DNA from 2 places in the Pseudoalteromonas sp. A757 genome. Region 2 is predicted to be linked to the other one. Evidence: predicted binding sites of a transcription regulator. Region 2 holds the regulator's gene; the other holds the start of a gene.
The links. Region 2 encodes sigma-54, which starts transcription at its own class of promoters, with help from an activator protein. Its sites were predicted from a motif close to GTTGGCACGNNNNTNGNNT; they were not measured.

Region 1 (6,559 bases), on a different contig from region 2:
GCTGCGCGAACTGGTTGATCAAACGCACCGTTTCACCACGACCAACCATGCCACCTATCATTGTTCCGTGCTCAGTCCGTTCACGGATATACCCTTTGGTATTTAGGTTAGCAATGTTTTTACTGGTGGTTTGTAGTAACTCGGAGTTAGCCCTAACCCCTGCCGCACCAATATTTAATAGATCAAATGACATCTCATCTGACTCCCTTTGTTAGCGCACCGGATAAGAAATCGGATACATCAATACGCTTTAAAACTGACTTAATTTTGTTGGCATAATTCGGATCGGTCGCATAGCCTGCATTTTGAAGTTCACTTAGATAGGCATGACTATCACCAGCCTTATTTAAGGCTTGCTCATATCTCGGATTACCTTTTAGAAAACTGACATAATCATCAAAGCTTTGTTCTAGCGACTTATAAGCACGGAAATCGGCTTGCTTTTGCACCGGTAACCCTTGCTCAAATTCAAGTGTCGATTTTCTGGCGCTTTCACCACTCCAGCGGCTATCCGCTTTGATATTGAATAGGTTAAAACTGCTACTACCATCTTTTTTGCTGATGATGTGTTTACCCCAACCGGTTTCCAGTGCAGCTTGTGCAACCATTACCGCAGGGTTCAAGCCTAGCTTTTTCGCAGCTGTTTGAGCGTATTCCCAAATTCTGTCGACGAATTCCTCAGGAGAACCAAAGCCTGTTTGTTCATCGCTTGAGGTATCTGCCTTAACATTGACAGCCTGCGGTTCGGATTTATTCACACTCTCACTTGCTGTCGTCTGTTTTTTAAAGGAAATATCGCCGTCAGCTCTCATTACAGAAGCAGGCTTATACTTTTCAGAATTAGGAGACAACTGTTGCACAATCAGATCTGCAAGTCCTAAGCTGCCCTGCTCAGATAAGTGCATCGAAAGTTGCTGATCATGCATTTCTTCAAAAAATTTGACACCGCTAGAGTTAAATGGACTGTCTTTATCCTCTAGCGCCTCATTCGCTTTACGCATGCTCTGTAACAACATTTGCGTAAAGATAGACTCAAACTGTTGTGCCGCCTTCTTCAATGCCTGATCAGAGGCACCTTGATCGCCAGCACCTTTCAGCGCCTCTTTACGGATCGAATCAAGGTTTCCTAGGTCGAAAAAGCTTTGATTTTTCAATTGGTCGGTGTTCATACACTCAGCACTGTTTGACGTTAATAACTATACAAATAGAAATGCAAAATCCGAGCCAAAAAAAAGCCTCACAATTGTGAGGCTAACTAGTTGATTAATAATAGAACATCAAATGACGACTAATTGACCATTTATTGCGCCCGCTTCTTTTAGCGCTTCAAGGATCGCCATTAAATCGCCTGGTGCTGCGCCAACTTGGTTAATTGCTCTAACCAAGTCATCAAGGCTCACGCCTGGGTCAAATACAAACGCTCTAGAGTCGTCCTGATTTACGTCGATAATACTTTGCTGCGTCACTGCTGTTTCACCATTCGCCAGCGCATTAGGTTGAGATACATTTTGCTGCTCAGCAATTGTTACGGTAAGGCCGCCATGGGTAATTGCCGCAGGCTGTAGCTTGACATTTTTGCCAATAACGATAGTGCCTGTGCGAGAGTTAACGATGATCTTCGCTGCGGTATCTGCGGGTTTAAATTCTAGATTCTCTAGCGTAGACAAGTAAGCAACGCGCTGAGACGGATCTCTTGGGGCAATTACTCGCACTGAGGCTGCATCCATAGGTTTTGCGCTGTTTGGTCCAACAAGTCCATTGATCGTGTCGGCCAAGCGCTTTGCGGTAGTGAAGTCGGGCCTATTCAAGTTAAAGGTGATGTAATCGCCCTGAGTAAACGGACTTGGTACCGCTCGTTCCACTGTCGCGCCATTTGCCACGCGGCCTACAGTCGGCGTATTGATCACAACTCGACTCCCGTCGGCACCATCAGCGCCCAAACCACCAACAATCAAACTACCTTGCGCGATTGCATATACATTACCATCAACCCCTTTAAGAAAAGTCTGAAGTAAAGTACCGCCTCGTAAACTACCAGCACTACCAATAGATGACACAGTCACGTCAATGGTTTGACCGGGTTTAACAAAAGGTGGCAAGTCAGCGTGAACCGCAACAGCCGCAACATTTTTAATTTTTGGCTTTAAGCTTGCGGGCATCGTTATGCCAAAGCTATTCAACATCGCTTTAAAGCTCTGCTCGGTAAATCTGGTTTGCTCACCGGTACCAGGCAAGCCTACAACGAGGCCGTAGCCAACCAGTTGGTTTGAACGAACACCTTCAACCATACTGACGTCTTTAACTCGCTCAGCAGAAGCCAAAGAAGAAAAACCAACCAACGTCATGGCCGCACCGATAAGCAAAATATTCTTAAACATATTGTTCATTTTCAGCACCTTAAAACGGCATCAGCGCGCTCATAAAGAAACTCGTTAACCAACCTGCACTTTGTACTTCTTGTTGATCACCTTTACCCGAATATTGAATTCTGGCATTTGCCACTCGATTGGACTCAACCGTGTTATCTGCCGTCACATCTTGAGGTCTTACCAATCCTTCCAAGCGAATAAATTCCTCGCCGGTATTAAGGGTTAACCACTTTTCGCCGCGGATCACTAAATTACCGTTAGGCAATACTCGGGTGACATTAACTGAAATATTACCAAATAAGCTGTTGGACTGATTAGACTTCGAGTCACCAGAAAAAGAAGAGCTGGATTTAGCACCAAACTGTATTGCTTCTTTTCCGATATTAATGGCGTTGCCACCTAGGCCAATCACAGGGTCTAGGCTCGAATCACTGGATTTATCCAGCTCAGAATTTGCAGCTTTGGTTGCCTGAGTCGTTTCTCTGAGTACGATGGTAATAATATCACCGACTCTTAACGCTTTTTTGTCAGCATAGAGATCGTTGGAAAACTGCGTATTAAACAATGACCCTGTTGCCACCATTTGGGCTTGGTTATCCTCGGGATAGATAGGTGCATAATACGGATCGTCACGCACCACATTTTTATTTTGTGTTGTACTACATCCAGATAATGCAGCGACCGTTACGATGGCTAAATATAATGCACGCATAATACCCCCTACCCAATTACAGCTGTTGATTAATGTAGCTCAGCATCTGATCTACCGTTGAAATCACTTTTGAGTTCATTTCATACACGCGTTGTGTTTCGATTAGATTTACAAGCTCTTCCGTCACATTAACGTTTGACGTTTCAAGTGCGCCTTGCACAATCTTACCTAACCCTTCAACACTTGGGTTACCTTGCACCGGAGCACCACTTACCGCGGTTTCCGTGTACAAGTTTTGCCCAATCGGTTCAAGACCTGATGGATTAATAAAGTCACTAATTGTCAATTGTCCGATAACAACGTTTTCAGCTTGTCCAGCAACTCGCACCGATACTTCACCATCTTGAGAAATAGTAATTGACTGTGCATCGTCGGGTACGTTCATCTCAGGTAACACAGGAAAACCCGCGCCTGAAGTAACTATCCGCCCTTCTTCGTCCGTCGTGAACTGACCATTTCTTGAATATGCGGTTGTGCCATCTGGCATCTGAATCTCAAAAAAGCCCGGACCTTGGATCATCCAATCCAAAGAATTTTCGGTACTTAACATATTGCCTTGAGAAAAGTTCTTTTGGTTGGCGACCACTTTGGCACCTGCACCAAGCATCAAACCAGACGGTAACTCTGTATCTTGAGAGCTGCGACCTCCGGGTTGATTGATGTTTTGATATAGTAAGTCTTCGAATATCGCCCGACTCTTTTTGTAACCAACGGTACTGGCGTTAGCCAAGTTGTTAGAAATAACTGAAATATCAGTTTGCTGAGCATCTAAGCCTGTTTTACTTATCCACAATGCCGGATTCATAATCTCTACCTCACTCTTAAACTATGCGTAGGAGCGAAGTGTGTCGCTCATCTATTTCTTCAGCTGTTTTCATCAGCTTAATTTGCATTTCAAATTGTCTTTGATGGTTGATCATATCGACCATCTCATGAACAGGATTGACGTTAGACATCTCTAAGAAGCCGCTCATCACTTTTGCGGTTGGAGATATTTCACAAAAGCCACAAATCCCATCTTCTAGCTTATCTTCTTTTGGTCTATAAAGGCCGTCATTACCTTTTTGTAGCTTGCTATTATCCGCTTCAATAATTTTCAGCCTATCAACCACTTCCAGAAAGTTAGCAGGAGCGCCTTGTGGACGCACTTGAATAGAGCCATCGTCACTAAAAACCACCTTATCAACAGGGATAGGCAAGACGATGGGCCCACCTTCGCCAATAAGTTGACGCCCGTGAGCGGTGACTAACGCACCATCATTACGAATGTTGAGTGTGCCGACTTTGGTGTAAGCTTCTTCACCCGACGCATCAACAACACTGATCCACGACTTGTCATCTACCGCAATATCAAGCTCTCGGCCAGTTTCAACAATTGCACCGCCAGTCATATTAGTACCAGGGCGCTCTTGCATCGCGAAAACTCGAGTAGGTAGCCCTTCGCCAAACGCCTGCATTGAGCGCGCTTGTGCAAAATCAGCTTTGAAGCCAGTCGTGTTGGCATTAGCAAGGTTATTCGCTTTAAGTGCCACACCGCGTAAGCTCTGCTTAGCGCCTGACATTGCGATATACACCATTTTATCCATGACGATGACCTATAAAATTCAAACTTAACTTAGTTAATGCAAGCACAGTGCCAAAGTGAGGAGATGTTTTTGACGGACATAAAAAAGGCTGCCTTTGGAGCAGCCTTTGGAGGGCATAATATATTATCGGATCTGTAATATATTTTGTTGTAATGTAGAGTTAACCTCAAGCGCCCGAGAGTTCGCTTGGAAGTTACGTTGAGCACTGATAAGGTCTACTAACTCGTTAGTCAGGTTAACGTTCGATTGCTCTAGGGCCGATGAACTAATACCACCAAGCGTACCTGTGTTTGGCTCACCCGCAAGAGGTTCACCAGAAGATAGGCTCTTCTTCCACTCAGTATTGCCAATCGCCTGAAGGCCTTGAGAATTCGGGAAGCGTACTAGCGCTACTTGCCCTAAGAACGTTGAGTCGCCGTTAGTATATGAAGCCACTACTTTACCATCAGTACCAATATCAATACCAGCTAAACGGCCAACGGTCGCACCGTCTTGCTCCAATGCTTTTACTTCAAATCGACCAGATGAGTATTGCGTTGGTAGTTTTTGAGCAGTATTTGCTTCATCACGCCAGTTAACAACAATGTCATTTGGAAAAGTTGCACCGTTATCAAGCAAGTTTGACATACCGATAGTTGGGTCAACTGCATCTTGAGGTCCAGCAAGACTTAAGGGGTTAAATGTCGAGCCAGTATTGTTACTAAATGTCAGTGGTGAAGCTGATGGATCATCCGCTGTTTGTGAAGGAATACCACTTGCGTCAAAACGAAATACGCTTACTGGTGTGTATGGCACAGGTGGTGTAGCTGTCGGGTCAATTTGCTGCGCATTGTGGTTAAATGGCTTATCGTCCATTGTTGCGTAAGTTGACCATTCATTATCCGCCGTTTTTCTGAAGAATAACTGTAATGTATGTGATTCACCCAACGAGTCATATACCGTAATTGCCGTTCTTGAATTATATGAGGCCCGTTGCTCAGGATCAAAAGCAATCGTAGGTGGTTGCGCCGTCGCATCTAAGTTAAACGAAGTATAGATTTGCGATGTTGCTCGAGGAGAACCTGATGCATCTGGAATTTGAACGGGCGATGTTGTGCTCAAACTCAAAGACGTTGTATCACCGGTTGATGGATCAACAGGGAAGCCTTGCAAGTAGTCACCTTTTGCATTCACGATAAAGTTGTCTTTATTTAATTTAAATGCACCAGCTCGAGAATACGTAAAATCCTGTGATTGCAGAGAGTTTGACATGGCAAAATAGCCTTCGCCCTCAATCGCCAAGTCTAGCGAGTTTTGCGTAAACTTTAGTGACCCTTGGTGGAACTGCTGTGCAACCATCGTAGTTTGTACACCATCACCATTTTTCGTTTTGCCTGAGCTAAAAACCGAAGACGCGTAAACGTCAGCAAATTCTGCGCGAGACTCTTTAAAACCAGTCGTGTTTACGTTAGCAATGTTGTTTGCTGTTACGTCCAAGTCTTTTTGCGCGGCGGCAATACCTGTCAGTGCTATATTGAAACTCATACTCTCACCTCTAAGTTCTTAAGGTTAATTCTTTAAAACTACTATGCTATTTCAGCAATATCAGTTAAGCGCACCGCGCCTTCTTTGGTATTAATGACGATGCCATTAGCACCATTAACATTAACACTGTCTATATTTCTAAATGTGGCCGACGGTAAAGTTTGATATTCACCTTCAATCATGCCCTCCGCTTTTATGGTGTATTCACCTGGAGGCATCATCTCACCGTCTTTGTTTTTACCATCCCAATCGAAACGCACAGCGCCAACACTTTGTTCGCCAAATTCAAGCGTATTTACGAGCGCTCCAGATTCATCATAGATACCCACTGATAAATTCTGAACTGGCTCCTGTACAATCACAGAACC
Region 2 (6,559 bases):
TTTTACCGGCGGTTATTCGGATTCATTAAACTTATTTTCTATCAGTCCACCAATGGCATCTAATGCATATTGAGCATCAGGGCCTTCGCAGACAACTCGTACCTCTTTGCCTTGGCTACTTTCAAGTAACAGCAGTGCTAGAACGCTATCAGCAGCTGCGCTTTTGTCTCCTTGATATAAGGTCACTTCGGCATCAAATTGGGTAGCTAATTGAGCAAGAACCGTCGCAGCTCGGGCATGCAGACCTAGCTTGTTCTGGATTAAAAACGTATCTTCTAACATTTAACCCTCTTGCTCACGATGACGAATTTTGACGTTAGGGTGGGTTTTAGCAAAACGCTCGCCTATGGTTTGTGCGAGGTATACCGAACGGTGCTGCCCTCCAGTGCATCCTATTGCGATTGTTAGATAGCTGCGATTGTTACGTTCTAAGTGTGGTAACCAAGTTTGTACAAAGGTTTGAATTTGCCAAGTAAACTTTTGCACGATGCTGTGACTCGACAAATAGTCTTTGACTGGCTGATCTAGGCCCGTGAGCGGCTTAAGCTCAGGTTCCCAATGTGGATTGGGTAAAAAGCGCGCATCAAAAACGTAATCCGCTTGTTTTGGAATACCGTGTTTAAAGCCGAAAGATTCAAAGGTAATAATGAGTTGTTTGTCTTTTTTACCTAAGATTTTTTCGCGAATATCTTCAGCAAGTTGATGAACGCTCAGGCCTGTAGTATCAATGAGGAAGTCGGCGCGAGTGATCAATACATCTAATAATTCTCGTTCTTTCTTAATTGCAACATCTAATGGGAGGTTATGCAGTGAAAGCGGGTGCAAACGGCGTGTTTCTGAGAAGCGTTTTATCAGGGTTTGATCGTCACTGTCTAAATAAAACAGGGTAGGTTTGGCGAAGCCTGGTAAGTACTCAAGAATGTCATTAAACTCGTCTTGTTCTTTAGGCAAGTTTCTAACATCAATGCTCACTGCAATTTTATTATAATTGTCGGAAACACTACGGACTAAAGAGGGCAGTAAGTTGACTGGAATATTATCTACACAATAGTAGCCTAAATCTTCCAATACTCGAAGCGCTACAGATTTACCAGAGCCAGATCGGCCACTGATAATGATAAGCTCGAGTCCTTTTTCTTCATCACTCATCAAATTCACCTTGGATCACTGCATATAACTCATCATCACTTTTTGCTTGCCTAAGCATTTTGCAAAAAGACTTGTCTTGGAGTGTATCAGCAATCGCCGCTAAGGTCTTCAGGTGCTGTTGATTATCACCTTCAGGTACGATGAATGCGACAAAAATATCGACCGGCTGCTTATCTATGGCTTCAAACTGGATCCCTTGCTCACTGACAAGTACCATTGCAAGGATTTTATCTAACCCTTCAAGTCGTCCATGAGGAATAGCAATGCCTTTACCAATCCCAGTGCTACCTAATTTCTCTCGCGCCATTAAAGCGTCCAAGATAGCATGCTGACTGGTATTTGGAATTTGACTATGAGCCAGTTCGCTGATGTATTCTAAAATACGTTTTTTGCTATTAAAAAGGACCGCAGCTTTACTGCAGTCCTTGTTCACTAATTCACTTAATTTCATCTTAGTGTCGAGTGAGCTTCTCTTTGTGTTTAATAACTTGACGATCTAGCTTGTTGATAAGGCCATCAATTGCGGCATACATATCTTGATGCTCTGTTGATGCAAATAGTTCGCCGCCGTTTACGTGTAATGTTGCTTCTGCTTTTTGTACTAGCTTCTCGACATCTAGGATCACATGCACGTTATTGATATGATCAAAGTGCCTTTCTAGCTTCGCAAACTTGTTGGTGACATAGTCTCTTAATGAGTCAGTAATTTCTACATGGCGACCAGTTAGATTTAGTTGCATAAGCATTTTTCCTTCTTGGGTTTTACGTCTTATATCAAACTTTTACGCTGATTTGACGGTGGAATGGCCAGGGATTCACGATATTTTGCAATCGTGCGTCTCGCTACCTTAATTCCTTGCTCAGCTAAGATATCTGCAATTTTGCTGTCACTCAATGGCTTCGCGGTATTTTCTGCAGCTATCAGCTTTTTGATAAGTGCCCTAATTGCTGTGGAAGAGCACTCACCTCCATTTTCTGTACTTACATGGCTAGAGAAGAAATACTTCAGCTCAAATATTCCCCGAGGTGTATGCATATATTTTTGTGTTGTCACACGGGAAATTGTGGACTCATGCATCTCAACCATTTCAGCAACATCATTTAGCACCATAGGGCGCATTGCTTCGGGGCCATGTTCAAAGAATGCCTGTTGTTGTTGCACAATGCAATTGGTAACTTTTAATAAAGTATCATTTCGGCTTTCTAAGCTTTTAATAAACCATTTTGCTTCTTGTAAATGAGAGCGAATAAACTGACTATCCGTACTGGATTTCGCCGTTCTAGACATCGCAGCGTAGTGATCGTTTACTCTTATTTTAGGCATAGCATCAGGGTTTAGCTCTACGACCCAACGACCTTTTACTTTTTTCACCGATACATCAGGGATCACATACTCAGGTTCTTCATGAATAATGCTTGCCGCAGGCTTTGGGTTAAGACTATGAATTAGCGTCATCACCTCTTTGAGATCGGCTTCTTTAAGGCGCGTTTTCTTAGCCAAAGTTCGATAGTCACGGCTGGCAAGCAAATCAATATGCTCTGTCAGGATCATTTTCGTTTCGGCAATCCATGGCGTATCTGGGGCGAATTGGTTTAGCTGAATACATAAGCATTCTTGTAAACTACGCGCAGCGATACCAACAGGGTCAAAAAGCTGAATACGTTTGAGTACGGCTTCGACTTCATCTAGCTCAATAGGCTCTTCGCTATCTTCGTCATTAATGCTCTCTAAAATGTCTTCGCAAGAGAGTGTTAAAATGCCTGACAGGTCGACCGCTTCAATAATCGCAATCGCAATAGCTCTATCTGTTGGACTAAATGGAGTCAACTCAAGTTGCCACATGAGATAATCATGGAGAGATTCAGAGGTTTCCCCTTGATAAACATTATCGTCATCAGGGAGTGGACCTGAGCTGGCGGCTGGAGCTGCGCTCATATACTCGTCCCAAGTGACATCCATGGCGAGATCATCGCTCACCGTGTCTTTGCTCATGGCGGTATCTGAGTCTATCTCATAGTCACTAACCGATGCTTCATCGCCTGAATTTTGATTATCTTCAGTGCTGCTCTTTTCTTGGCCGTGTTGGTCAGCATTTTCGCCGTCAGTATTATCACCTTCTTCCACTTCCAATAATGGATTGCTGTCTAATGCTTCTTGTATTTCCTGTTGCAGATCCAATGTACTAAGCTGCAGCAAGCGAATAGCTTGTTGCAGTTGTGGAGTCATTGTAAGTTGCTGCCCCATGCGCAGCTGTAATGATTGCCTCATGTATCTCTAACAATCCTTTTTAACAGTTATTAATACTACGTCTTAACTATAGCTTGAATTGTTCGCCTAGGTAGACATCTCTTACGGTTTGATCTGCCAAAACATGTTCTGGCGTGCCTGCAGCGATTAACTCACCATGTGAAACGATGTAGGCCTTTTCACATACGTCTAGTGTTTCTCTTACGTTGTGATCGGTGATTAATACACCGATACCGCGGTTTTTTAGGTGCTCTATGATTGTCTTTATATCTAACACCGAAATTGGATCAACACCAGCAAAAGGTTCATCTAACAGGATAAACTTGGGATTAGCGGCTAAAGCGCGAGCAATTTCTACCCGTCTTCTTTCGCCTCCCGATAATGCCATACCCTGTGAATCGCGAATATGTTGAATATTAAATTCATCTAATAACTCATTTAGCTCAGCCTCTCTTTCAACTTTAGTTAAGTCTTTTCGAGTTTCTAAAATCGCCATTAAATTTTGATAGACCGTGAGCTTTCTAAAGATTGAAGACTCTTGCGGAAGATAGCCAATGCCAAGTCGCGCGCGGCTATGCATCGGTAGTAAAGTGATGTCTTCGCCATCAATCTGAATAAAACCTTTATCGCTTGGTACTAATCCTACTATCATGTAAAAAGTAGTGGTTTTACCTGCGCCATTTGGGCCTAACAAACCTACAATACTGCCAGCTTGGACACTTAAGCCAACATTCTTGACGACTTCACGACCTTTATAACTCTTTGCTAAACCCGTTGCTTTGAGCTCGCTCATTAATTGTTACCTTCTTCCTGCGCTTTTTTATCTTTTGCGTCTTTTTTATCATCTACAGGAACAAGTATGGTTCTTACACGGGAGTCTTCTTGATCTGAGCGCTCAGCGCTGATCAATTGCTTTTCAATGTCGTAGGTGATGACTTGCGCATTGATTTTTTGCCCAGTTTGATTGATTTCCGCATCGCCAGAAATCACTAGGGTTCCTTTAGCTACATCGTAACGGATTTCATTTGCTTTGGCTTCTAGTAAGTTGCCATCAGGTTGACGTTCGCTAAAAGTGGCAGGGCTGCCAGTTGCAACAAGCAGCTGTTTATTTGTACCAAGCTCTGCGCGGCGGTGAACCTCTAGGCGGTCAGCATTTATTTTTCTGTTGCCATGAATAATTACAACATTCTGTTCAAAAATACCGATATTACTTTGCAGCTGAGCTTGCTGACGGCCAGCATCAATAATGACTTCATTTTGTTGTGCGGCAATAGCCAGAGTAGAACTTGCAAGCAAGCCGATGCAAACTAGGTTGTTAATGATTTTACTGGTCATAATAAATTGTCTTTGTGTGGTTGATGAGTTCGATCACTTGCTTTTGCAGATCCGCATGTAGTCCTTTACCCGTGATCCTAAGACTAGGACCCGTGATAACAACAGGGTGTTCCGACTTCATCAATTTTTGCTTAATTTCAACTCTTACATTGTCGGCATTAATATCAGTGATCATGGCGTTAGGTGTTAAATTCTTTGCCAATACATTGCCTTCCAAGATTAAAGTATTGTTTTCGTATAATGTTGCTTCCGATGAACTTATTTGCCAATTTTGCTCACCGTTATACAAAGTGAAAATAGGTTTTTCAAAGTGACTAAAGCCAAGATCTTGATACAACTCCATCTTATCAGCAGTTACTTGATAGTTTAATAAGCCATTTTCACTATAGGTCGTTTGTTGAAGCGTGGTTGCAACGTAATCTGGCTTAGCTAACGGTTCATCTTCCTTTGTTGGATCCGCCTCTGATGGATTGAACATGGGTGACCACATCCATATCATTAAAGAAGCGAAAACAATGAGTAAAATGACACGCAATACGGTCATGTACTTGATCCTTTGGAAGTTAATAAGTGCTTCTGGCTAAGCATAATGAGATCAGTAAGCTCTCTCACAGCACCAAAACCACCAGGCATTAAGGTCGTGTAATGAGCGATGTGCTTAACAAGAGGATGCGCATCATTGACGGCAACGGCGAAACCGACTCGTTCCATTACGGGTAGGTCTGGACCATCATCACCAATATACGCGATTTCATCATCGCTAAGGTTAAGCTTAGCTTTCAGTTCATCATATGCCACTACCTTGTTTTCTTGACCTTGGTAAATATAAGTTACATTTAAACTAGTCATGCGTTGCTGAACAATTTGTGAATGTCTTCCTGTGATCACTGCAACCTCAATTCCACAATCAATCAAAGCCTTAATACCAAACCCGTCTTTGGTATTAAAAGCTTTCAGTTCTTCGCCATTATTGCCAAGGTATATACGGCCATCTGAAAACACGCCATCAATATCACAAATCAATAATTTAATTCGCTTTGCTTTTTCCCAAGCTGTAGTTGAAATTGCCTGATATAAATCTTCAAATTGCATTACAGTACCCCCGCTCTAAGTAAATCCTGCGTATTTAAGGCACCAACCGGAACGTTGTTTTCATTTACCACAATTAAGCCATTAATTCGCTTGGTTTCCATGATATTGAGTACCTCAGCCGCGAGCATATCGGCGCGTGCTGTTGTACTTTTTGCCGTCATTACTTGCGTGATAGGGGTGGTGTGAATATCGATCTTTTGTTCGATAATACGGCGTAAGTCGCCATCGGTAAAAATACCTTGTAATTGTATGTTTTCATCTACGATTGCGGTCATACCTAAACTTTTGGCAGAGATCTCAAACAAGGCCTCTTTAACTGTGCAATGGCTGTCGACCATTGGGATTGCATCTCCTTGATGCATGACGTCAGCAACGGTTAGTAGTAGTCGTCTTCCTAAACTACCGCCAGGATGGGAGAGCGCAAAATCATCAGCCGTGAAGCCTCTGGCTTCAAGTAGCGCAACTGCGAGTGCATCACCCATCACTAGCGTAGCTGTGGTGCTGGCTGTAGGTGCAAGCCCTAATGGGCACGCCTCTTTTGATACTTTGACACAAAGATGGACTGTCGCGTTTAGAGCCATTGTAGAGTTAGGGTTACCTGTCATGGAGATTACTGGCGCACCTAAGCGCTTAATCACAGGTAGGATTGAGATTACCTCTTGGGTTTCCCCCGAGTTGGAGATCATCAATACTACATCATCTTTGGTGATCATACCCAAGTCGCCGTGACTCGCT

Region 1: a site for sigma-54 is predicted at 1,211-1,229, ahead of flgJ (flagellar assembly peptidoglycan hydrolase FlgJ). Genes of this name have one in related genera too.

What each region holds. Positions count from the first base shown of each region.
Region 1 covers NZ_QNQN01000072.1:204,292-210,850, forward strand. Annotated here, with positions in the region: gene flgK (flagellar hook-associated protein FlgK) at 1-193, opposite strand, end outside; gene flgJ (flagellar assembly peptidoglycan hydrolase FlgJ) at 195-1,169, opposite strand; gene DRB05_RS16555 (flagellar basal body P-ring protein FlgI) at 1,278-2,345, opposite strand; gene flgH (flagellar basal body L-ring protein FlgH) at 2,398-3,081, opposite strand; gene flgG (flagellar basal-body rod protein FlgG) at 3,098-3,886, opposite strand; gene DRB05_RS16570 (flagellar basal body rod protein FlgF) at 3,903-4,667, opposite strand; gene flgE (flagellar hook protein FlgE) at 4,791-6,191, opposite strand; gene DRB05_RS16580 (flagellar hook assembly protein FlgD) at 6,233-6,559, opposite strand, start outside.
Region 2 covers NZ_QNQN01000071.1:40,790-47,348, forward strand. Annotated here, with positions in the region: gene DRB05_RS14425 (HPr family phosphocarrier protein) at 13-282, opposite strand; gene rapZ (RNase adapter RapZ) at 283-1,149, opposite strand; gene ptsN (PTS IIA-like nitrogen regulatory protein PtsN) at 1,142-1,600, opposite strand; gene hpf (ribosome hibernation promoting factor) at 1,602-1,889, opposite strand; gene DRB05_RS14445 (RNA polymerase factor sigma-54) at 1,919-3,418, opposite strand; gene lptB (LPS export ABC transporter ATP-binding protein) at 3,465-4,190, opposite strand; gene lptA (lipopolysaccharide transport periplasmic protein LptA) at 4,190-4,732, opposite strand; gene lptC (LPS export ABC transporter periplasmic protein LptC) at 4,722-5,276, opposite strand; gene kdsC (3-deoxy-manno-octulosonate-8-phosphatase KdsC) at 5,273-5,824, opposite strand; gene DRB05_RS14470 (KpsF/GutQ family sugar-phosphate isomerase) at 5,824-6,559, opposite strand, start outside.